DNA from 2 places in the Geobacillus sp. PK12 genome. Region 2 is predicted to be linked to the other one. Evidence: a T-box and tRNA genes for the amino acid it is inferred to sense, from the RefSeq annotation. Region 2 holds a T-box; the other holds one or more tRNA genes.
The links. A T-box is a leader RNA that pairs with one kind of tRNA and senses whether it is charged. The one in region 2 lies ahead of ileS (isoleucine--tRNA ligase), so its partner is inferred to be a tRNA-Ile.
Positions count from the first base shown of each region.

Region 1: it encodes a tRNA-Ile, which carries the amino acid that the T-box ahead of ileS (isoleucine--tRNA ligase) is inferred to sense. The anticodon was not compared.

Region 1 is NZ_SDKL01000047.1:557-3,821, forward strand. It holds tRNA gene ETR37_RS14115 (tRNA-Phe) at 227-302, shown strand; tRNA gene ETR37_RS14120 (tRNA-Thr) at 729-804, shown strand; tRNA gene ETR37_RS14125 (tRNA-His) at 812-884, shown strand; tRNA gene ETR37_RS14130 (tRNA-Gly) at 1,204-1,274, shown strand; tRNA gene ETR37_RS14135 (tRNA-Ile) at 1,281-1,354, shown strand; tRNA gene ETR37_RS14140 (tRNA-Asn) at 1,564-1,638, shown strand; tRNA gene ETR37_RS14145 (tRNA-Ser) at 1,645-1,737, shown strand; tRNA gene ETR37_RS14150 (tRNA-Glu) at 1,742-1,813, shown strand; gene ETR37_RS14155 (B3/B4 domain-containing protein) at 2,116-2,781, opposite strand; gene queG (tRNA epoxyqueuosine(34) reductase QueG) at 2,834-3,265, shown strand, end outside.
Region 2 is NZ_SDKL01000060.1:89,043-92,307, reverse strand. It holds gene ileS (isoleucine--tRNA ligase) at 1-1,926, opposite strand, end outside; T-box leader at 1,979-2,199, opposite strand; gene ETR37_RS16340 (DivIVA domain-containing protein) at 2,297-2,809, opposite strand; gene ETR37_RS16335 (YlmH family RNA-binding protein) at 2,888-3,265, opposite strand, start outside.

The DNA of each region.
Region 1 (3,265 bases), on a different contig from region 2:
CCCGACGCATCTGGCTTCTTCGAATGGGCTAGTAGAGGAAGGGACACAAAAATCATCAACGAACAAGGGAAAAATAAGATAAGGCTCGGTAGCTCAGTCGGTAGAGACGAGCATCTGCTTCATCGAATTCGCTTCGAGTTGCCTCGACGCATCCAGCATCGTCGAATCCGCTGGCAGAGGAAGAGGCACAAAGCGGTATCAATAGGCAGTGTGAAAAATATAATACGGCTCGGTAGCTCAGTCGGTAGAGCAAAGGACTGAAAATCCTTGTGTCGGCGGTTCGATTCCGTCCCGAGCCACCATTTTTATCATAGTTCCGAAAGAAGATTCCTGCTTCATGCAAAGCTAAGTGGGAGTAGTTCACAGACATGTCAGATGTTCAAACCACCCCGGCTTAGTTCAATGGGTAGCCACGAGCACTCGCATCGTCGAATCTGTTGCGAGTTGCCTCGACGCACGAGGCTTCCTTGAATGAGCTTGAAGAGGAAGAGGCACAACCAGGCAGACAACATGAGTCACTAACTAATTTTAAATGTGCCGGCTTAGCTCAATTGGTAGAGACGAGCATTCGCATCGTCGAATCTGCTGCGAGTTGTCCCGACGCATCCTGCTTCTTTGAATAAGCTTGCAGAGGAAGGGACACCGAGCATTTGACTTCCTCGAATTAGCTGGGAGAGGAAGAGGCACAACCAGGCAGACAACATGAATCACTAGCTAATTTTAAATGTGCCGGCTTAGCTCAATTGGTAGAGCAACTGACTTGTAATCAGTAGGTTGCGGGTTCAAGTCCTGCAGCCGGCACCAGATCGAGGCGACTATGGCGAAGTGGTTAACGCACCAGATTGTGGCTCTGGCATGCGTGGGTTCGATTCCCACTAGTCGCCCTTTTCATTATATTCTATATTTGCGTGTGTAGTTTAGTGGTAAAACCTCAGCCACGAGCATCTGCATCATCGAATCTGCTTCGAGTTGCCCCGACGCATCTGGCTTCTATGAATCAGCTGGTAGAGGAAGGGGCATGGAAGCAGCGTGGCGGATGTTCAACTAAATGATATGCGGGTGTAGTTTAGTGGTAAAACCTCAGCCACGAGCATTTGCATCATTGAATTAGCTTCGAGTTGCCTCGACGCATCCAGCTTCCTCGAATTAGCTTGCAGAGGAAGAGGCATGAAAGATTGTGATGGGTGTTTCATCAAAAATTATGCGGGTGTAGTTTAGTGGTAAAACCTCAGCCTTCCAAGCTGATGTCGTGGGTTCGATTCCCATCACCCGCTTTTTATGGGCCTATAGCTCAGCTGGTCAGAGCGCACGCCTGATAAGCGTGAGGTCGGTGGTTCAAGTCCACTTAGGCCCATTATTTTCCATTGAATGTTTTTTGGCTATTCGCTATAATAATGGGCGAACAATGCCCCATCGTTCCACAGCAAAAGCGGAGCGACGAGCTTCACATCTTCGAATTCGCTACGAGTTGCCTCGACGCATCTCGCTTCCTTGAATTAGCTGGCAGAGGAAGAGGCAACGAGCACATTTGGAAGATGTGCATAACATATAGTTATTCATCATTCCGCAATAGCTCAGCGGTAGAGCAACCGGCTGTTAACCGGTAGGTCGTAGGTTCGAATCCTACTTGCGGAGCCATGTTACGGAGAAGTACCCAAGTGGCTGAAGGGGACGGTTTGCTAAACCGTTAGGTCGCAGTTTTGCGGCGCGCGGGTTCAAATCCCGCCTTCTCCGCCATAATGGCCCGTTGGTCAAGTGGTTAAGACACCGCCCTTTCACGGCGGTAACACGGGTTCGAATCCCGTACGGGTCACTGGTTGCTGGCGCCAGAGATTCTGGTGCCCTTTTGTACAATTTCTTTTGTCGATTTTTGCGTTTTTTTCTTGCGATGCGTGTGGAAGTCTGTTATAATGTCTCTCGTTAGCTTTAAAATTATGTTATGATGCTTGGGGACAACGCAGTGTTTCGTTTCGTTAAAGAACGAGGCATTGCGTTTTTTTATTTATCACCCTAAACCGAGAAGACCCCCACTTCCACGCGTGAGCGTAGGTGGGAGAGCGTTCAAGTAGGGAGGGAGTCCCCCGTTTCCAACGGCAGGAAAGTGGGGGGAGAAGATCAAACGAACAATTGGGCGTCGGCTTCGCCGCCATGAATTTGCACAAACATCGTTTGGATGGCTTGAAGCTGGCGCTTGGCGGTTTCTTCTGGCGTTGATGGGAGAAAGTAAACGATTTGCAAAGCGTTTTTCGTTTCTCTCGTCACGGCGGTCCGCTCCGAATCGACGATCGGACTGCCAAACGGCCCTCGTTCATCTTTGCTGACGAGTTTGTTGGCAAAGTTGACTGTGCGGCCGTTTAACGCGATGTATTCATCTTGTTCCGTGCCGATCGTGAGCGTCACTGTCCCGTTGATGCGGTCTAGATCATAGATGCCGAGTGGAATTTTATAATAGAGTGAAAAAAAGTTGTTTATGTCTGCCGCTGAATGGATAGGCGGAATGAAGCTTTTTTTCTGGATGCGTCGGTACAGGCTTTCACTTGACGGTCGATAGCGGCTTGGGTCCGTTCCGATTTGTTTGAAAGTACGGCGCCATTCGACCATCTCAGGAATGTCGGCAATCGACTTTTCCTGCAGCTCGATGTAAAGAGATTCTTGAAACAGCTCAAGCCGCCCCCTTAACATTTGCGGTGAATCGCTGACCTCGATATGATGATAGCGGATGACGCCGAATTTACCAGAAGGAAGGCGTTGCTTTAGTTGTTCTGATATCACGAATTTCATCTTGATCACCTCGGATTTCATTTTATCATATATGACGAAAGGAGGGAAAACGATGGATGTTATGGCATTAAAGCGGGAAGTCATTGAGTATAGTCGGTCAATCGGCATTGATAAAATCGGATTTGCGAGCGCTGATCCGTTTGTTGAATTAAAGGAACGGCTGCGCCGCCAGCAGGAGCTCGGCTATCAGTCCGGTTTTGAGGAACCAGATATTGAGAAACGGACGAATCCTTCATTGCTTCTTCCGGAAGCAAAATCGATCATTGCCATTGCTCTTGCCTATCCGTCCAAAATGAAAAATGCGCCGCGGGGGACAAAGACGGAACGGCGCGGCGTTTTTTGCCGCGCTTCATGGGGAAAGGACTACCACGATGTGTTGCGGGAACGTTTGCAGCAGCTCGAGGAGTTTTTGCTGGCCAAAGTGCCCCATGCCCGCGTTCGCTCGATGGTGGATACCGGAGAGCTCGCCGATCGGGCGGTGGCG
Region 2 (3,265 bases):
CACTTCCGACACTTGTTTTAAAATATGGTCGGAGATGCGCACGTCCGCTTGATAGTCGACCGAAGCGACCCAAAGGCGCAAAATATCGGCGCCAAACTGTTCCATCACTTTCGCCGGCACGACGACGTTGCCGAGCGACTTGCTCATTTTCCGCCCTTCGCCGTCCAAGACAAAGCCGTGGCTCAACACGCCTTTATACGGCGCTTTGCCGGTGACGGCAACGGCGGTGGACAGCGATGAGTTGAACCAGCCGCGGTATTGGTCGGAGCCTTCCAAGTACAAATCAGCCGGACGCACGAGATCGTCGCGTTCGACCAACACGGCTTGGTGCGACGAACCGGAGTCAAACCAGACATCCATAATGTCCGTTTCTTTCGTAAAGATGCCGTTCGGGCTCGACGGATGGGTGAATCCTTCCGGCAGCAAGTCTTTCGCCTCGCGTTCAAACCAGACGTTCGACCCGTATTGGCGGAACAGGTTCGACACATGCTCAATCGTCTCATCGGTGATGATCGGTTCACCGTTTTCGCCGTAAAAGACCGGAATCGGCACCCCCCAGGCGCGTTGGCGGGAAATGCACCAGTCGCCGCGGTCGCGCACCATGTTGTGGATGCGGATTTCCCCCCACTCCGGAATCCATTTCGTTTCCTTAATCGCTTGAAGCAGCTCGTTGCGGATTTTATCGATCGATGCAAACCATTGCGTTGTCGCCCGGAAAATCGTCGGCTGCTTTGTCCGCCAGTCGTGCGGATACGAGTGGGTGATAAACCCAAGCTTCAACAAAGCGCCGACTTCCTCAAGCTTCTGTGTAATCGCCTTGTTGGCGTCTTCGTAAAACATCCCGGCAAATCCCGGCGCTTCCTCGGTCATGTAGCCGCGTTCATCAACCGGACAAAGGACCGGAAGTCCGTATTTTTGCCCAACGAGAAAGTCGTCTTCCCCGTGGCCCGGCGCCGTATGGACACAGCCCGTGCCGGCGTCGGTCGTGACGTGTTCGCCGCACACAACAAGCGAGTCGCGCTCATAAAACGGATGTCTCGCCACGACGTATTCAAGCTCTTTTCCTTTGACCGTTTTGACGACCGACCATGCGTCCCAACCGATTTCTTTCGCCACCGATTCCGCCAAAGCGGCAGCGACGACATACCGTTTTCCGCTGACATCGACAACATGGTAATCCAAATCCGGATGAACCGCGATCGCCAAGTTCGCCGGAATCGTCCACGGCGTCGTCGTCCAAATGACGATTCGCTCATCGCCCTCAAGCACGCCTTTGCCTTCTTTCACCGGGAAGGCGACATAAATCGACGGCGAACGCTTGTCTTTATATTCGATTTCCGCTTCGGCGAGCGCCGATTCGCTTGACGGGGACCAATAGACCGGCTTCAACCCTTTGTAGATGAGCCCTTTTTTCGCCATTTCGCCAAATACTTTAATTTGCTGGGCTTCGTACTCCGGTTTGAGCGTAATGTACGGGTTGTCCCAGTCGCCGCGCACACCGAGCCGCTTGAACTGCCGGCGCTGGTTGTCGATTTGTTCATACGCGTATTGCTCGCACCGCTTGCGGAACTCGGCGACGCTCATCGATTTGCGGTCGACGCCTTGCTTCGCGAGCGCCGTTTCGATCGGCAGTCCGTGCGTATCCCAGCCCGGCACGTACGGCGCGCAATAGCCGTTCATCGATTTGTAGCGGACGATGATATCTTTTAAAATTTTGTTCAGCGCATGGCCCATATGAATGTCGCCGTTGGCATACGGCGGGCCGTCATGCAGGACAAACAGCGGCCGTCCTTTCGTCCGCTCCTGCACTTTCCGGTAAATGTCCATTTCCTCCCATTTTTTTTGCATCTCCGGCTCCCGCTTCGGCAAGTTGCCGCGCATCGGGAACTCGGTTTGCGGCATAAGCAGCGTCTCTTTGTAATCCATCCTTGCTCCTCCTTCGAACGATAGATTCCAAATAAAAAACCGTTCTCCCCCGGCAAGGGACGAGAACGGTCTCGCGGTACCACCCTTCTTGGCCATGCAAACGACGCACAGCCCACTTTTCATTCGTAACGGGAATGACGCGCCATGGCCTACTTGATGTTCGGCATGGAACTCCAGGGTGATGTTCACTCTTGCGCCGATGCCAGGCTTCCACCATCCCCGGCTCGCTGCGACCGGTCGTACAAGAGCTACTGTCCCTTTCATCGTCGATGGCTATTTCGCTATTCATCCTGAAAAAAGCCAACCGCCTCCCACGGCGGCTGATGCGGCGATTTTTGCCAATTATTATAACCGAAACGTCTTCGGTTCGTCAAGGCTGTGACAGCGGTTCTCTCGCCCCTTCTTCCAAATCCGGCGCCTCATACTCCATCAACTCGTCCCAATCGCGGCTGTTGATCATATCAAGCTGGGCCTCGACAAGCATGCGGAAACGGGCGCGGAACACTTTCGACTGCCGCTTCAGCTCCTCGATCTCGAGGGCGATTTTCCGCGATTTCGCCAATGCATCGCTGATGATGCGCTCGGCGTTTTTTTCCGCCTCTTTAATGATCAGCTTCGCCTCTTTTTGCGCATTCCGCTTCACTTCTTCCGCTGCTTCTTGAGCAACAAGAATCGACTTGTTGAGCGTCTCCTCAATGTTCGCAAAGTAGTTCAGCTTTTCCGTCAGTTCGGCCACTTTCTCTTCCAGCTGCTTTTTTTCACGGATGAGCATTTCATAGTCTTTAATGACTTGATCGAGGAACTCGTTCACTTCGTCTTCATCGTACCCGCGAAACCCGCGGCTGAATTCCTTGTTGTGAATATCCAATGGCGTCAACGGCACAACGGCCACCTCCGTCTCCATCATTCCTTTTCTTCACTTTCATTCGACACGGTTTGCCGATTTCCTGCCGTCATTTGCTTATTTTTGTCGGCCGATCTGAACGAGCCAGCGCTCTTTTTTCGTCGGCCCTTCCACCGAAAACAGCTTGCAGCGGCCAAAACCGCGCGCCGACAGGACATCGCCCGGTCCGCAGAGGAAATCCGGCTTGTCCACCACCTTCCAGTTCACTTTGACGAGCCCGCTTTCAACAAGCGCACGCGCTTTCTCGCGCGCAAGGCGAAACGCCTGAGCGAGCACAGCATCGAGCCTTAGAGAAGACACCGTGACCGTTCCTTCCTCCCACGTTTCGGCAAGCGGCATGGCTGCCGACAACGGAAGCGGCTCAAGCGCAACCGGAGCTTTGCCGATCGTTTCGACATGCAAGCGGACGTAGTCGGCGACCTCAGCAGCAACAAA